3 regions of the Streptomyces sp. NPDC059534 genome follow, and region 3 is predicted to be linked to each of the others. Evidence: riboswitches for the same ligand, from Rfam matches in the RefSeq annotation. Region 3 holds a riboswitch; each other region holds the start of a gene.
What was found. A riboswitch is a leader RNA that binds a small molecule or an ion and turns the genes downstream of it on or off. The one in region 3 is predicted to bind thiamine pyrophosphate.

Region 1 (4,331 bases), on a different contig from region 3:
ACCGATCAGCAGCAGGGAGATCAGCGTGCCGAGCACCGCGACCGAGGTGCGGGCCGACAGACCGTGGCACATGTAGAGCGCGATCAGCATGATCGCGCTCGATCCGACCACCGCAACGACCAGCGGATTCGAGCCCTGCAGGATCGCCGGCAGGATGAAGAACGTCAGCACCAGGAAGCTCAGGGCGAGGGCGATCAGCGCCATCAGCCCCCGCATCCGGCCGACCAGCACGACCGCGAGGGCGAAGATGCCGGCGAGCACCGCCATCGGCAGCTTGCGGTTCACGTCCGTCACCGAGTACTGCAGGTCGCGCGGGGCGTCGGGGGCGTACGCCACCACCACGCCCTGGCCCTCGTGCAGTTGGCGCGGTGCGTCCGGCTGCACGATCTCGACGAACGTCCGGCCCTTCTCCGGGCCGCTGGTGACCTCGATCGTCGCCTTCTCGCACTCCCCCTGCTGGGCGTTGACCGCCTCGCGCCCCTCCGGGGTGGAGGTGTCCCCGGTCGGCGGGACCTGCGCGGCGTTCACGGACTTGCAGTCGACCTGCTCGACGTCGACGACCTTGCCCTGCTCGGTCTGCCGGTCGAAGCCGACACCGGTGCGCTCGTGCGACGGAGTGCCGCCGGGCCACAGGACGAGCAGGCCGACCACGACGGCGGTGGCGAACGGGATCAGGACGGCGGCGATGACCTTGCGCAGATGCCGGGAGACGGGCGCGGCCGGGCCATGGCTGTGGCTGTGCCCGTGCCCGTGGGAGGGGCCGGGATCGTGCCCCGGACCGTGGCCGGGACCGTGGGCGTGGCCGTGGGACTCGGGGGTCTGCTGGGGGGAAGTCACCGACCGATCATCGCAAGAACGACGGGGGCCCACTGTTCAGCACGCCAGGGATGACGCTAGCGTGGTGGCACCTTTGCACACGCGGGAGCTCGGAGCACCGGGCTGAGAGGGCGCTGATCACCGTACGCACGTACGGGAGGAGGCTGCGCCGACCGCCGAACCTGTTACCGGGTAATGCCGGCGTAGGGAGATCGGTCTCATGACCATTCAGGATGCACGCACGCCTGCCTCCGACCAGGGCGACGCCTCTGTCGGCTCCGCCGACGGCGCGCGCACGCCGGGCTGGCACAAGGGGTACGTCCAGGGTTCGCGCCCCGACCTCCGGGTGCCGGTCCGTCAGGTGCACCTCACCAACGGCAAGGACGTGACGCTGTACGACACGTCCGGCCCGTACACCGACCCCACCATCGACACCGACGTCCGGCGGGGCCTTCCGCCGCTGCGCGAGAACTGGATCATCGCGCGCGGTGACACCGAGGAGTACGCGGGCCGCCCGGGCCGCCCCGAGGACGACGGGATCAAGCACACCTCGCCGCGCGGTGGTGGGCTCAAGAACCTCGACGCCGTCTTCCCCGGCCGCCCGCGCCTGCCGCGCCGGGGCCGCGACGGCCAGGCGGTGACGCAGCTGGCGTACGCCCGCCGGGGCGAGATCACCCCGGAGATGGAGTACGTCGCGATCCGCGAGAACGTCTCCCCCGAGGTCGTCCGCGAGGAGATCGCGGCGGGCCGGGCCGTCCTTCCGGCGAACGTGAACCACCCGGAGATCGAGCCGATGATCATCGGCAAGCGGTTCCTGGTGAAGGTCAACGCCAACATCGGCAACTCCGCCGTCTCCTCCTCCATCGAGGAGGAGGTGGAGAAGATGACCTGGGCGACCAAGTGGGGCGCCGACACGGTCATGGACCTGTCCACCGGCCGCAACATCCACACCACCCGCGAGTGGGTGCTGCGCAACTCCCCCGTGCCGATCGGCACCGTGCCGCTCTACCAGGCCCTGGAGAAGGTCGACGGCCGGGCCGAGGACCTGACCTGGGAGATCTACAAGGACACGGTCATCGAGCAGGCCGAGCAGGGCGTCGACTACATGACGGTCCACGCCGGCGTCCTGCTGCCGTACGTGCCGCTCACCGCGCGCCGCAAGACCGGCATCGTCTCGCGCGGCGGCTCGATCATGGCCGCCTGGTGTCTCGCGCACCACAAGGAGAACTTCCTCTACACGAACTTCGAGGAGCTCTGCGAGATCCTGGCGGCGTACGACGTCACCTACTCGCTCGGCGACGGTCTGCGCCCCGGTTCGATCGCGGACGCCAACGACGAGGCGCAGTTCGCGGAGCTGCGCACGCTCGGCGAGCTCAACACGATCGCCAAGCGCCACCACGTGCAGACGATGATCGAGGGCCCCGGGCACGTCCCGATGCACAAGATCAAGGAGAACATCGACCTCCAGCAGGAGATCTGCGAGGAGGCGCCGTTCTACACGCTCGGCCCGCTGACCACGGACGTGGCGCCCGCGTACGACCACATCACCTCCGGCATCGGCGCGGCCATGATCGCCTGGTGGGGCACGGCGATGCTCTGCTACGTCACGCCCAAGGAGCACCTGGGCCTGCCCAACCGCGACGACGTGAAGACCGGCGTCATCACGTACAAGATCGCGGCCCACGCGGCGGACCTCGCCAAGGGGCACCCGGGCGCGCAGGAGTGGGACGACGCGCTCTCGGACGCGCGGTTCGAGTTCCGCTGGGAGGACCAGTTCAACCTGGCGCTCGACCCGGACACGGCGCGCGAGTTCCACGACGAGACGCTGCCCGCGGAGCCCGCGAAGACCGCGCACTTCTGCTCGATGTGCGGGCCGAAGTTCTGCTCGATGAAGATCTCCCAGGACATCCGGCGTGAGCACGGCGGCACGCAGCAGGAGATCGAGGCCGGCATGGCGGAGAAGTCCGCCGAGTTCGCGGCGAGCGGCAACCGCGTCTACCTGCCGCTCGCGGACTGACCCTCCCTCGGCGCATGAGCCGGCCCGCGACCCCGGGGGAGTCGCGGGCCGGTGGCGTTGTCAGGGGTGGGGCGGGCCCGGGGAGCCGGTGGGCGGGGCGGTGGCGGCGAGGACGTCGCGGAGGAAGGGCAGGATGCCGCGTTCCAGCAGGGCGTGGCGCCAGGCGTCCCGGGCGAGGGACAGCTCGTCGTCGGGCGGACCGCCGGCGCTCACCTGCACCGGGCTGTTGCGCAGGGCCGTGACGAGGAGTCCGGCGGCCGCGCAGAGCAGTCCGGCCGCGGCCAGGGCGCCGAAGACCAGCCCGGCCGTGAGCAGGGTCGCGCCGAACACCACGGTGGGGGCGAGGGCGTGGATGACCGCGCCGACCAGCAGGAATATGACGGCGGCCGCGCCCGCGAGGACCGGCACCATGACGGTGAAGATCGCGACGACGCCGGCGCCGGGGCCGGGCCGCTCGGCGGCCGCCGCGGGCGCCCGGGTCCCGAGGGCCGCGCGGTTCTGTTCGCGCACCTTCACGAAGTGGTCGTACTCCTCGGCCGCCGCGCTGGTCACCAGAGTCGTCGCGTTCAGCGTCATGGCGCGCAGCTGCGCGACCGTGAGGCGGGTGCCGACCCCGGCGAGATCCGGACGTGCGTGGGCCGTGCTCAGTGCGTCGTCGAGGACCCGCTCGTACTCGGCGCGATCCTCGGTCAGCAGGTGCGGAGCCACGTTCATGTGCATCCCCCGATGCTCCGCAGGCGCCCGGATCAGCCGTGGGAAACGGTCGGCTGGGCGCAAGCGGAGGAGAGCCTGCTACGGATGACCCGATGGTATTGCGGTGACGCCACGACCTGACAGGGTGTTTCCGGAATTCGACTTCCCCGGATGCGCAGGGTTATGCGTCAGCCGTTCAGGGGGAGTTGGACGACCAGTAGCTTTCCGGCCATGGTCACTCCGCCGTCCATGGCGATCGCGAGCCCGTCGGCGTAGACGTGCGGTCCGTCGACGACCGGGCCTCCGCTTCCCTCGCCCTCCTCGTTGCCGACCTGGCCGAGGAGGTACGGGATGGGGCTGTGGCCGTGGACGATCCGGTGGCCGCCGTAGGTGGAGAGCAGCTCCTGGACGGCCTGGGGGCCCGCCTCGTCGCGGAAGGCGAAGCGCTTGGTGAACTTCCGGAAGACGTCCCACACCTCGTCGGCGTCGTTCCGGTTGAGGATCTCGTGGACGGTGTCGTTGACGTCCTCGATGGTCGTGCCGTATTCGAGGTACGCGGTGGTGTCGGAGTGCACGAGGAGGTGGTCGTCCTCCCGCACCACGGCGTCGAGGCGGGACATCCACTGGAGGTGGACGTCCTGGAGCCGGTCCATGTCGTGCTTCTGGCCGCCGTTGAGCAGCCAGGCGGCCTGGAAGGTGGCCGTGCCGGCGCCGGAGTTGACCGGCGTGTCGCCGAAGCGCTTGGCCCCGATCAGGAGCAGCTCGTGGTTGCCCATGAGGGCCTTGCAGTAACCGCCGGCGGCGG
Region 2 (4,331 bases), on a different contig from region 3:
GTTCGGCGCCGTTGGCCGCGTACCACTCGGCCATCGGGGCGGCGACCTCGTCGGGGAGGGCGCCGGTGAGGGGGAGGGCGGCCGCCTCGACGACGGTGACGGCGCAGCCGGCCTCGCGCGCGGCGGTGGCGAACTCGGCGCCGATCCAGCCGGCACCGACGACCACGACGGTGTGCCGCCGCTCCAGGACGGGCCCGAGGCGCACGGCGTCGTCGAGGGTCCGCAGCAGATGGACGCCCGCGACGCCCTCGGCGCCGGGCAGGGTCACCGGGTGGGCGCCGGTGGCGACCACCAGGGTGTCGTACCCGACCGGTCCCGCCTCGGTGTCGATCTCGTGGTCGGCGGCGCGCAGGCCGGTGACGTCGAGGCCGAGGCGGAGTTCGATGCCGAGCTCCTCGAAGTCGACGTCGAAGGCCGAGTCCTCGGCCTTGCCGAGGAGGATCGCCTTGGACAGCGGAGGCCGGTCGTAGGGCTGGTGGGGTTCGGCCCCGATGAGGGTCACGGGGCCCGTGAAGCCCTGTTCCCGCAGGGCGACCGCGGTCTGGACGCCCGCCATCCCCGCACCCACGATCACGACGCGCTGCTGGGCCTGCTTCTGCTCGCTCACCCGACCACCTTACGTATCTGACGGACCATCAGGAAGGGAGGGGTCTGTGACCCCTCCACGGCGGAAGCTAGTCTGACGGGCGTAAAGCACTCGCGGGAGCCCGGACGACCGGGCTGAGAGGGAGGCTGGAGCGGCCTCCGACCGTACGAACCTGATCCGGGTCATGCCGGCGAAGGGAGGGGCTGGACGCCCATGCGTTCTTCCGATGTCCTCAGAGGCGACGGAGCATCCAATTCCGGGTCCGACGTCCTCGTGGTCGGGGGCGGCATCATCGGCCTGGTCACGGCCTGGCGGGCCGCGCAGCGCGGACTGCGCACCGCCGTCGTCGACCCGGACCCGGGCGGCGGGGCCGCACGGGTCGCGGCCGGCATGCTCGCCGCCGTCACCGAACTCCACTACGGCGAGGAGACCCTGCTCGGTCTCAACCTCGCCTCCGCCGAGCGCTACCCCGCGTTCGTCGCCGAACTCGCCGAGGCCACCGGCCCCGGCCACGACGTCGGCCACCGCGCCTGCGGCACCCTCGCCGTCGCCCTCGACGCCGACGACCGCGCCCACCTCCGCGAACTCCACGCCCTCCAGACCCGCTGCGGACTCACCTCCGAGTGGCTCAGCGGGCGCGAATGCCGCCGCCTCGAACCGATGCTCGCCCCCGGGGTACGCGGCGGACTCCGGGTGGACGGCGACCACCAGGTCGACCCGCGCCGGCTCGCCGCCGCGCTCCTCCTCGCCTGCGAACGGGCCGGCGTGGTCTTCCACCGCGCCCTCGCCGAACGGCTGACGGTCGTACGGGACCGGGCGCGCGGCGCCGTACTCACCGGGGGCGACGAGGTGACGGCCGACCAGGTCGTCCTCGCCGCCGGCAGCCTCAGCGGCCGGCTCGCGGGCGTCCCCGCCGACGTCCTGCCGCCCGTGCGCCCGGTGAAAGGGCAGGTACTGCGGCTCCGCGTGCCGCCCGCGTACGCCCCCTTCCTCTCCCGGACCGTCCGGGCCGTCGTCCGCGGCAGCCACGTCTACCTGGTGCCCCGCGAGAACGGCGAGCTCGTCGTCGGCGCCACCAGCGAGGAACTCGGCTGGGACACCACGGTGACGGCGGGCGGGGTGTACGAGCTGCTGCGCGACGCCCACGAACTCGTCCCCGGCCTCACCGAGCTGCCGCTCACCGAGACCCGGGCCGGCCTCCGCCCCGCGTCGCCGGACAACGCCCCGCTGCTCGGGCCCACCGCCCTGCCCGGCCTCCACCTCGCCACCGGCCACTACCGCAACGGGGTCCTGCTCACCCCCGTCACCGGCGACGTCATGGCCGAGGTCCTCACCACCGGCGCCCTCCCCGACGAGGCACGCCCCTTCACCCCCCGCCGTTTCTCCTCCGCACGTCTGGAGCAGCCCGCATGAACGTGTCCGTGAACGGAGAGGCCCGCGAGCTCTCCGGCCCCGTCTCCCTGGACGCCCTCGTCGCCACCCTCACCGCGGCCCGCTCCGGAATCGCCGCCGCCCTCAACGAGACGGTCGTCCCCCGCGGCGAGTGGGCGGCGACCCTGCTCGGCGACGGCGACCGGGTGGAAGTCCTCACCGCGGTGCAGGGAGGCTGAGCGCGATGTCCGACGACGTGTTCCGGCTCGGCGGCACCGAGTTCTCCTCCCGCCTGATCATGGGCACCGGCGGGGCCCCCAGCCTCGACGTGCTCGAACGCTCCCTGATCGCCAGCGGTACGGAGCTCACCACCGTCGCCATGCGGCGCCTCGACCCGACCGTCCAGGGCTCGGTCCTCTCCGTCCTCGAACGACTCGGCATCCGGGTCCTGCCCAACACGGCGGGCTGCTTCACCGCCGGAGAGGCCGTCCTGACCGCCCGGCTCGCGCGGGAGGCGCTCGGCACCGACTGGATCAAACTGGAGGTCGTCGCCGACGAGCGGACCCTCCTGCCGGACGGGGAGGAACTCCTCGACGCGGCCGAGACCCTCGTCGACGACGGCTTCACCGTCCTCCCCTACACCAACGACGACCCCGTCCTCGCCCGCAAACTGGAGGACGTGGGGTGCGCGGCCATCATGCCGCTCGGCTCCCCCATCGGCTCCGGCCTCGGCATCCGCAACCCGCACAACTTCCAGCTCATCGCCGAGCGCGCGGGCGTCCCCGTCATCCTCGACGCGGGCGCCGGCACCGCGTCGGACGCGGCGCTGGCCATGGAGCTGGGCTGCGCGGCGGTCATGCTGGCCTCCGCGGTGACCCGCGCCCAGGAACCGGTCCTCATGGCCTCCGCCATGCGGCACGCGGTCGAGGCCGGCCGCCTCGCACACCGGGCCGGCCGCATCCCCCGCCGCCACTTCGCCGACCCCTCCTCCCCCACCACCGGCCGCGCCACCCTGGACCCCGAACGCCCCGCCTTCTGACCCCCACCCCCGTACGGCCCCCGCCCTTGGCCGGGTGGGCGGGGTGGGGCGGGATGCGTCACAGGTGGGCTGCAGTGAGGGGCAGCGGGGCAAGGCGCTCGCGCCCGGCTCGTAGACTCGACGCCGTGGACACGACCCTTCAGGACCCCCTCGTCGGGCGGCTGCTCGACGGCCGCTACCGCGTCGAGGCGCGCATCGCCGTCGGCGGGATGGCCACGGTCTACCGGGCCGTGGACACCCGGCTCGACCGGGTGCTCGCGCTCAAGGTGATGCACCCGGCGCTGGCGGCGGACGCCGTGTTCGTGGAGCGTTTCATCCGCGAGGCGAAGTCCGTGGCGCGGCTGGCGCACCCGAACGTCGTGGGCGTCTTCGACCAGGGCGCCGAGGGCGCCTACGTCTACCTGGCGATGGAGTACGTCGCCGGCTGCACGCTCCGTGACGTGCTGCGCGAGCGCGGCGCCCTGGCGCCCCGCGCGGCGCTGGACATCCTGGAACCGGTGCTCGCGGCGCTCGGCGCCGCGCACCGGGCCGGGTTCGTGCACCGTGACATGAAGCCGGAGAACGTCCTGATAGGGGACGACGGCCGGGTGAAGGTCGCCGATTTCGGTCTGGTGCGGGCCGTGGGTTCGGCGACCGCGACCACCGGCTCGGTGCTCGGCACCGTCTCGTACCTGGCGCCGGAGCAGATCGAGCACGGCACCGCGGACACCCGCGCCGACGTGTACGCCTGCGGTGTCGTGCTGTACGAGATGCTGACCGGTGCCAAGCCGCACTCCGGCGACACCCCCGCCCAGGTGCTCTACCAGCACCTGAACACCGATGTGCCCGCCCCGTCGGCCGCGGTCCCCGGGCTGGCCCTGGAGCTGGACGAGCTGGTCGCGGCCGCCACCGCCCGGAACCCCGACGTCCGGCCGCACGACGCCGTCGCGCTGCTGGCCCTGCTCCGGGAGGCCCGTGCCGCGCTGAGCGAGGACCAGCTCGACGCCGTGCCCCCGCAGGCCCGGTCGGAGGCCCGGGACACGGCCGAGGACCGGACGAGTGTGATCGCCCGGCCGGTGCCGGCCGAGGGCGACGCGCAGCAGGTGCGGCACACAAACCGGCTGCCGGTCCCGGAGCCGCCCGCGGCCCGCCGGCTGCCTCCGCGCGGCCCTCTGCTCGCCGTGGTCGCCGTCCTGCTCGCGCTCGGCCTGGGCGCCGGCGTCTGGTACATCAATTCCGGCCAGTTCACTCGCGTCCCGGCCGTCCTCGGTCAGACCGAGGCCGCCGCGACGCAGCGGCTCGCCGACGCCGGTCTGGAGGTCGGCTCGACCAAGCGGGCCTTCAGCGACGTCTACG
Region 3 (4,331 bases):
CGGTACGCGCACGATCCCGCGGAGTGGACGGACATTCCGGCCGCTTCGAGGGAGAAGCTGGCGGGGGAGCTGCTGCCCGATCTGATGTCGGTGGTGCGGCACATCTCGTGCGACGACGACACGACCCGCAAGACCCTGTGGCGGCTGCACGACGGCACGCTCGTGGAGTCGGTGCTCATGCGCTACCCGGACCGGGTGACCATGTGCATCTCCTCGCAGGCCGGCTGCGGGATGAACTGCCCGTTCTGCGCGACCGGGCAGGCGGGGCTCGACCGGAACCTGTCGACCGCCGAGATCGTGCACCAGATCGTGGACGGGATGCGGGCCCTGCGGGACGGGGAGGTGCCCGGGGGACCGGCGCGGCTCTCCAACATCGTGTTCATGGGCATGGGCGAGCCGCTCGCCAACTACAAGCGCGTGGTCGGTTCGATCCGACGGCTGACGGACCCGGAGCCGGACGGCCTCGGTCTGTCGCAGCGCGGCATCACCGTCTCGACCGTCGGTCTCGTGCCCGCGATGCTGCGCTTCGCCGACGAGGGCTTCAAGTGCCGGCTCGCGGTCTCGCTGCACGCGCCGGACGACGAGCTGCGCGACACCCTGGTGCCGGTCAACACGCGCTGGAAGGTGCGGGAGGTCCTCGACGCGGCCTGGGAGTACGCGGAGAAGTCCGGGCGCCGGATCTCCATCGAGTACGCCCTGATCCGGGACATCAACGACCAGGCGTGGCGGGGTGACCTGCTCGGCCGGCTGCTCAAGGGCAAGCGGGTGCACGTCAACCTGATCCCGCTGAACCCGACGCCGGGTTCGAAGTGGACGGCGTCGCGTCCGGAGGACGAGAAGGCGTTCGTGGAGGCCATCGCGCGCCACGGGGTGCCGGTGACCGTGCGGGACACCCGCGGTCAGGAGATCGACGGTGCCTGTGGACAGCTCGCGGCCGCCGAACGCTGACCTTGTAGTCTGAGGTCGAACACATCTCCATATTCCGACAGGGGAGCGCCACAGCGCTGAGAGTGCGGTCACCGTAGGACCGCAGACCCTCTGAACCTCGCCCAGGTCATTCTGGGTAGGAAGTTCGGTCGTAACTCAAGCTGTTGCGCCCTGCCCACCTTCGGGTGGGCGGGGCCGCGTCTCTTCCTGGTCACACCCAGGAGGAAAATCCAGTGAGCATCAAGAAGGCCGCCGCCGCAGCGCTCCTCGCGGCGCTCGGCGTCACCAGCCTGGCCGCGTGCGGCACCGACGACGTCCGGGACGCGGCCGGCAAGACCGGCGGGCCCGCGCCCAAGACCGTGACCCTGGTGAGCCACGACTCGTTCAACGCCTCCAAGGAGGTGCTGGCGGCGTTCACCCAGCAGACCGGGTTCACCGTCAAGGTGCTGAAGAGCGGCGACGCCGGCGAGGCCGTCAACAAGGAGATCCTGACCAAGGGCTCCCCGCAGGGTGACGTCTTCTTCGGCGTCGACAACACCCTGCTGTCCCGTGCCCTCGACAACGGGATCTTCGTCCCCTACGAGGCGAAGGGCCTGGACCGGGTCCCGGCCGCGTACCAGCTCGACAAGGAGCACCGGGTCACGCCGATCGACTCCGGTGACATCTGCGTCAACTACGACAAGAAGTACTTCGCCGACAGGAAGCTGGCGCCGCCGGTCACCTTCGACGACCTGGCGAAGCCGGCGTACAAGGACCTGCTGGTCGTGGAGAACCCCGAGCGGTCCTCCCCGGGCCTCGGCTTCCTCCTCGGCACCGCCGCGAAGTACGGCGACGACGGCTGGCAGGACTACTGGAAGAAGCTCAGGGCCAACGGCGTGAAGACCGTCGACAGCTGGGAGCTCGCCTACAACCAGGAGTTCTCCGGCTCGGCCGGCGGCAAGCAGGCCAAGGGCGACCGGCCGCTGGTCGTGTCGTACGCCTCCAGCCCGCCGGTCGAGGTGCTGTACGGCGAGCCGCAGCCGAAGGTGGCGCCCACCGGGGTCTCCACCGGCACCTGCTTCCGGCAGACCGAGTTCGCGGGCCTGCTGAACGGGGCGAAGAACCCCGAGGGCGGCAAGGCGCTCATCGACTTCCTGATCTCCCGGAAGTTCCAGGAGGACATGCCGCTGCAGATGTTCGTGAACCCGGTGGCGAAGGACGCGGCGCTGCCCGAGCTGTTCACGAAGCACGGCGTGGTGGTCGAGAAGCCGGAGACCATGGTGCCCGAGAAGATCGCCGAGAAGCGCGACGCGTGGATCCAGCAGTGGTCGTCGCTCGTCCTGAAGTAAGGCGCGGCATCGAAGCGGATCGTGCCGTCACGGCACGGCGCGGCCTCAAGGGGAGCGCGGCGCGGCTGGGACTGATGGCCCTGCCCGTCGCGTTCTTCGGGATCTTCTTCGCGTGGCCCGTCGCCTCGATCGTGGAGCGCGGGCTGCGGCCGGACGGCACCTGGAGCTTCGGCCCGATCGGCTCGACGCTGAGCCGGCCGGACATCCTCGACGTGCTCGGCTTCACCACGTGGCAGGCGCTCGCCTCGACCGCGCTGACGCTGCTCGTGGCGCTCCCCGGGGCGTACGTGTTCGCCCGCTTCGACTTCCCCGGCAAGAACGTCCTGCGGGCCGTCGTCACCGTGCCGTTCGTGCTGCCGACCGTCCTCGTCGGCACGGCGTTCCTGGCGGTCGTCGGCCGTGGCGGGCTCACGGACGAGCTGTGGGGGCTGCGGCTCGACACCAGTGTGTGGGCCATCCTCCTCGCCCACGTCTTCTTCAACTACGCGGTCGTCGTGCGTACCGTCGGCGGCCTCTGGTCCCAGCTCGACCCCCGCCAGGAGGAGGCCGCCCGGGTCCTCGGCGCCTCGCGCTGGACGGCCTGGCGGACGGTGACGATGCCCGCGCTGGTGCCGGCGGTGTCGGCCGCCGCGCTCATGGTGTTCCTCTTCACCTTCACCTCGTTCGGTGTCGTGCAGATCCTCGGCGGGGACGCGTACTCCACCCTGGAGGCGGAGATCTACCGGCAGACCGCCCGGCTGCTCGACCTGCGGACGGCCGCCGTGCTGACGCTCGTCCAGTTCGTGGCGGTCGGCGCGATCCTCGGCGTGCACGCCTGGACCGTACGGCGGCGGGAGACCGCCCTGCGGCTCGTCCCGCCGGAGCGGACCGCGCGCCGGCCGCGCGGGGCGGGGCAGTGGACGCTGCTCGCCGCGGTGCTGCTCTCCGTGGCGCTGCTGATCCTGCTGCCGCTGGGCGTCCTGGTGGAGCGCTCGTTCGCCGGATCGGGCGGGTACGGGCTCGGCTACTACCGTGCGCTGGGCTCGCTCGACGAGAGCGGCACGTTCCTGGTGCCGCCGCTGGAGGCGATCGGGAACTCGCTGCGGTACGCGGTGGCCGCCACGGCGATCGCGGTGGCGATCGGCGGACTCGCGGCGGCGGCCCTCACCCGCCGTGCCGGACGGCTCGTCCGCGGCTTCGACGCGCTGCTGATGCTGCCGCTCGGCGTCTCGGCCGTCACCGTCGGCTTCGGCTTCCTCATCACCCTCGACGAGCCGCCGTTCGACCTGCGGGCCAGCTGGATCCTCGTCCCCCTCGCGCAGGCGCTGGTCGGCGTCCCCTTCGTCGTACGGACGATGCTGCCGGTACTGCGGGCGGTGGACGAGCGGCTGCGGGAGGCCGCGGCCGTGCTCGGCGCGTCGCCGTGGCGGGCCTGGCGGGAGGTCGACCTGCCCCTGGTACGGCGGGCGCTGCTCATCGCCGCCGGGTTCGCCTTCGCCGTGTCGCTCGGCGAGTTCGGCGCGACCGTCTTCATCGCGCGGCCCGACAGCCCGACGCTGCCGGTCGCGGTGGCCCGGCTGCTCGGCCGGCCGGGCGAGCTCAATTACGGCCAGGCCATGGCCCTCTCGACGATTCTGATGGTGGTGTGCGCGGTGTCCCTGCTGCTGCTCGAACGGCTGCGCACCGACCGGACCTCCGGGGAGTTCTGATGCTGAGGCTTGACGGGGCGACCGTACGGTTCGGCGAGCGGGCCGCGCTCGACGCCGTGGACCTGGAGGTCGCCGAGCACGAGATCGTGTCCGTGCTCGGCCCCAGCGGCAGCGGCAAGTCCACGCTGCTGCGGGCCGTGGCCGGGCTCCAGGCGCTCGACGCCGGCCGGGTGCTGCTCGCCGGCGCCGACCAGGCGGGGGTGCCGGTGCACCGGCGTGGCGTCGGGCTGATGTTCCAGGACCACCAGCTGTTCCCACAGCGCGACGTCGCCGGCAACGTCGCCTTCGGGCCCCGGATGCGGGGTGCCGGCCGGGCCGAGCAGGCGGAGCGGGTGGCCGAGCTGCTCGACCTGGTCGGTCTTCCCGGGGCGGAACGCCGCTCCGTGGC

Region 1: it holds a riboswitch for thiamine pyrophosphate, as region 3 does, so the genes downstream of both, thiC (phosphomethylpyrimidine synthase ThiC) here and ACFVZH_RS19365 (thiamine ABC transporter substrate binding subunit) in region 3, are expected to answer to the same signal.
Region 2: it holds a riboswitch for thiamine pyrophosphate, as region 3 does, so the genes downstream of both, thiO (glycine oxidase ThiO) here and ACFVZH_RS19365 (thiamine ABC transporter substrate binding subunit) in region 3, are expected to answer to the same signal.

What each region holds. Positions count from the first base shown of each region.
Region 1 is NZ_JBHWAQ010000020.1:105,336-109,666, forward strand. Features, by position in the region: gene ACFVZH_RS23685 (YibE/F family protein) at 1-837, opposite strand, end outside; TPP riboswitch at 909-1,043, shown strand; gene thiC (phosphomethylpyrimidine synthase ThiC) at 1,037-2,833, shown strand; gene ACFVZH_RS23695 (hypothetical protein) at 2,894-3,553, opposite strand; gene ACFVZH_RS23700 (metallophosphoesterase) at 3,715-4,331, opposite strand, start outside.
Region 2 is NZ_JBHWAQ010000002.1:319,525-323,855, reverse strand. Features, by position in the region: gene ACFVZH_RS03780 (NAD(P)/FAD-dependent oxidoreductase) at 1-607, opposite strand, end outside; TPP riboswitch at 690-802, shown strand; gene thiO (glycine oxidase ThiO) at 800-1,999, shown strand; gene thiS (sulfur carrier protein ThiS) at 1,996-2,196, shown strand; gene ACFVZH_RS03765 (thiazole synthase) at 2,202-2,996, shown strand; gene pknB (Stk1 family PASTA domain-containing Ser/Thr kinase) at 3,122-4,331, shown strand, end outside.
Region 3 is NZ_JBHWAQ010000015.1:99,496-103,826, reverse strand. Features, by position in the region: gene rlmN (23S rRNA (adenine(2503)-C(2))-methyltransferase RlmN) at 1-948, shown strand, start outside; TPP riboswitch at 978-1,088, shown strand; gene ACFVZH_RS19365 (thiamine ABC transporter substrate binding subunit) at 1,161-2,255, shown strand; gene ACFVZH_RS19360 (ABC transporter permease) at 2,330-3,943, shown strand; gene ACFVZH_RS19355 (ABC transporter ATP-binding protein) at 3,943-4,331, shown strand, end outside.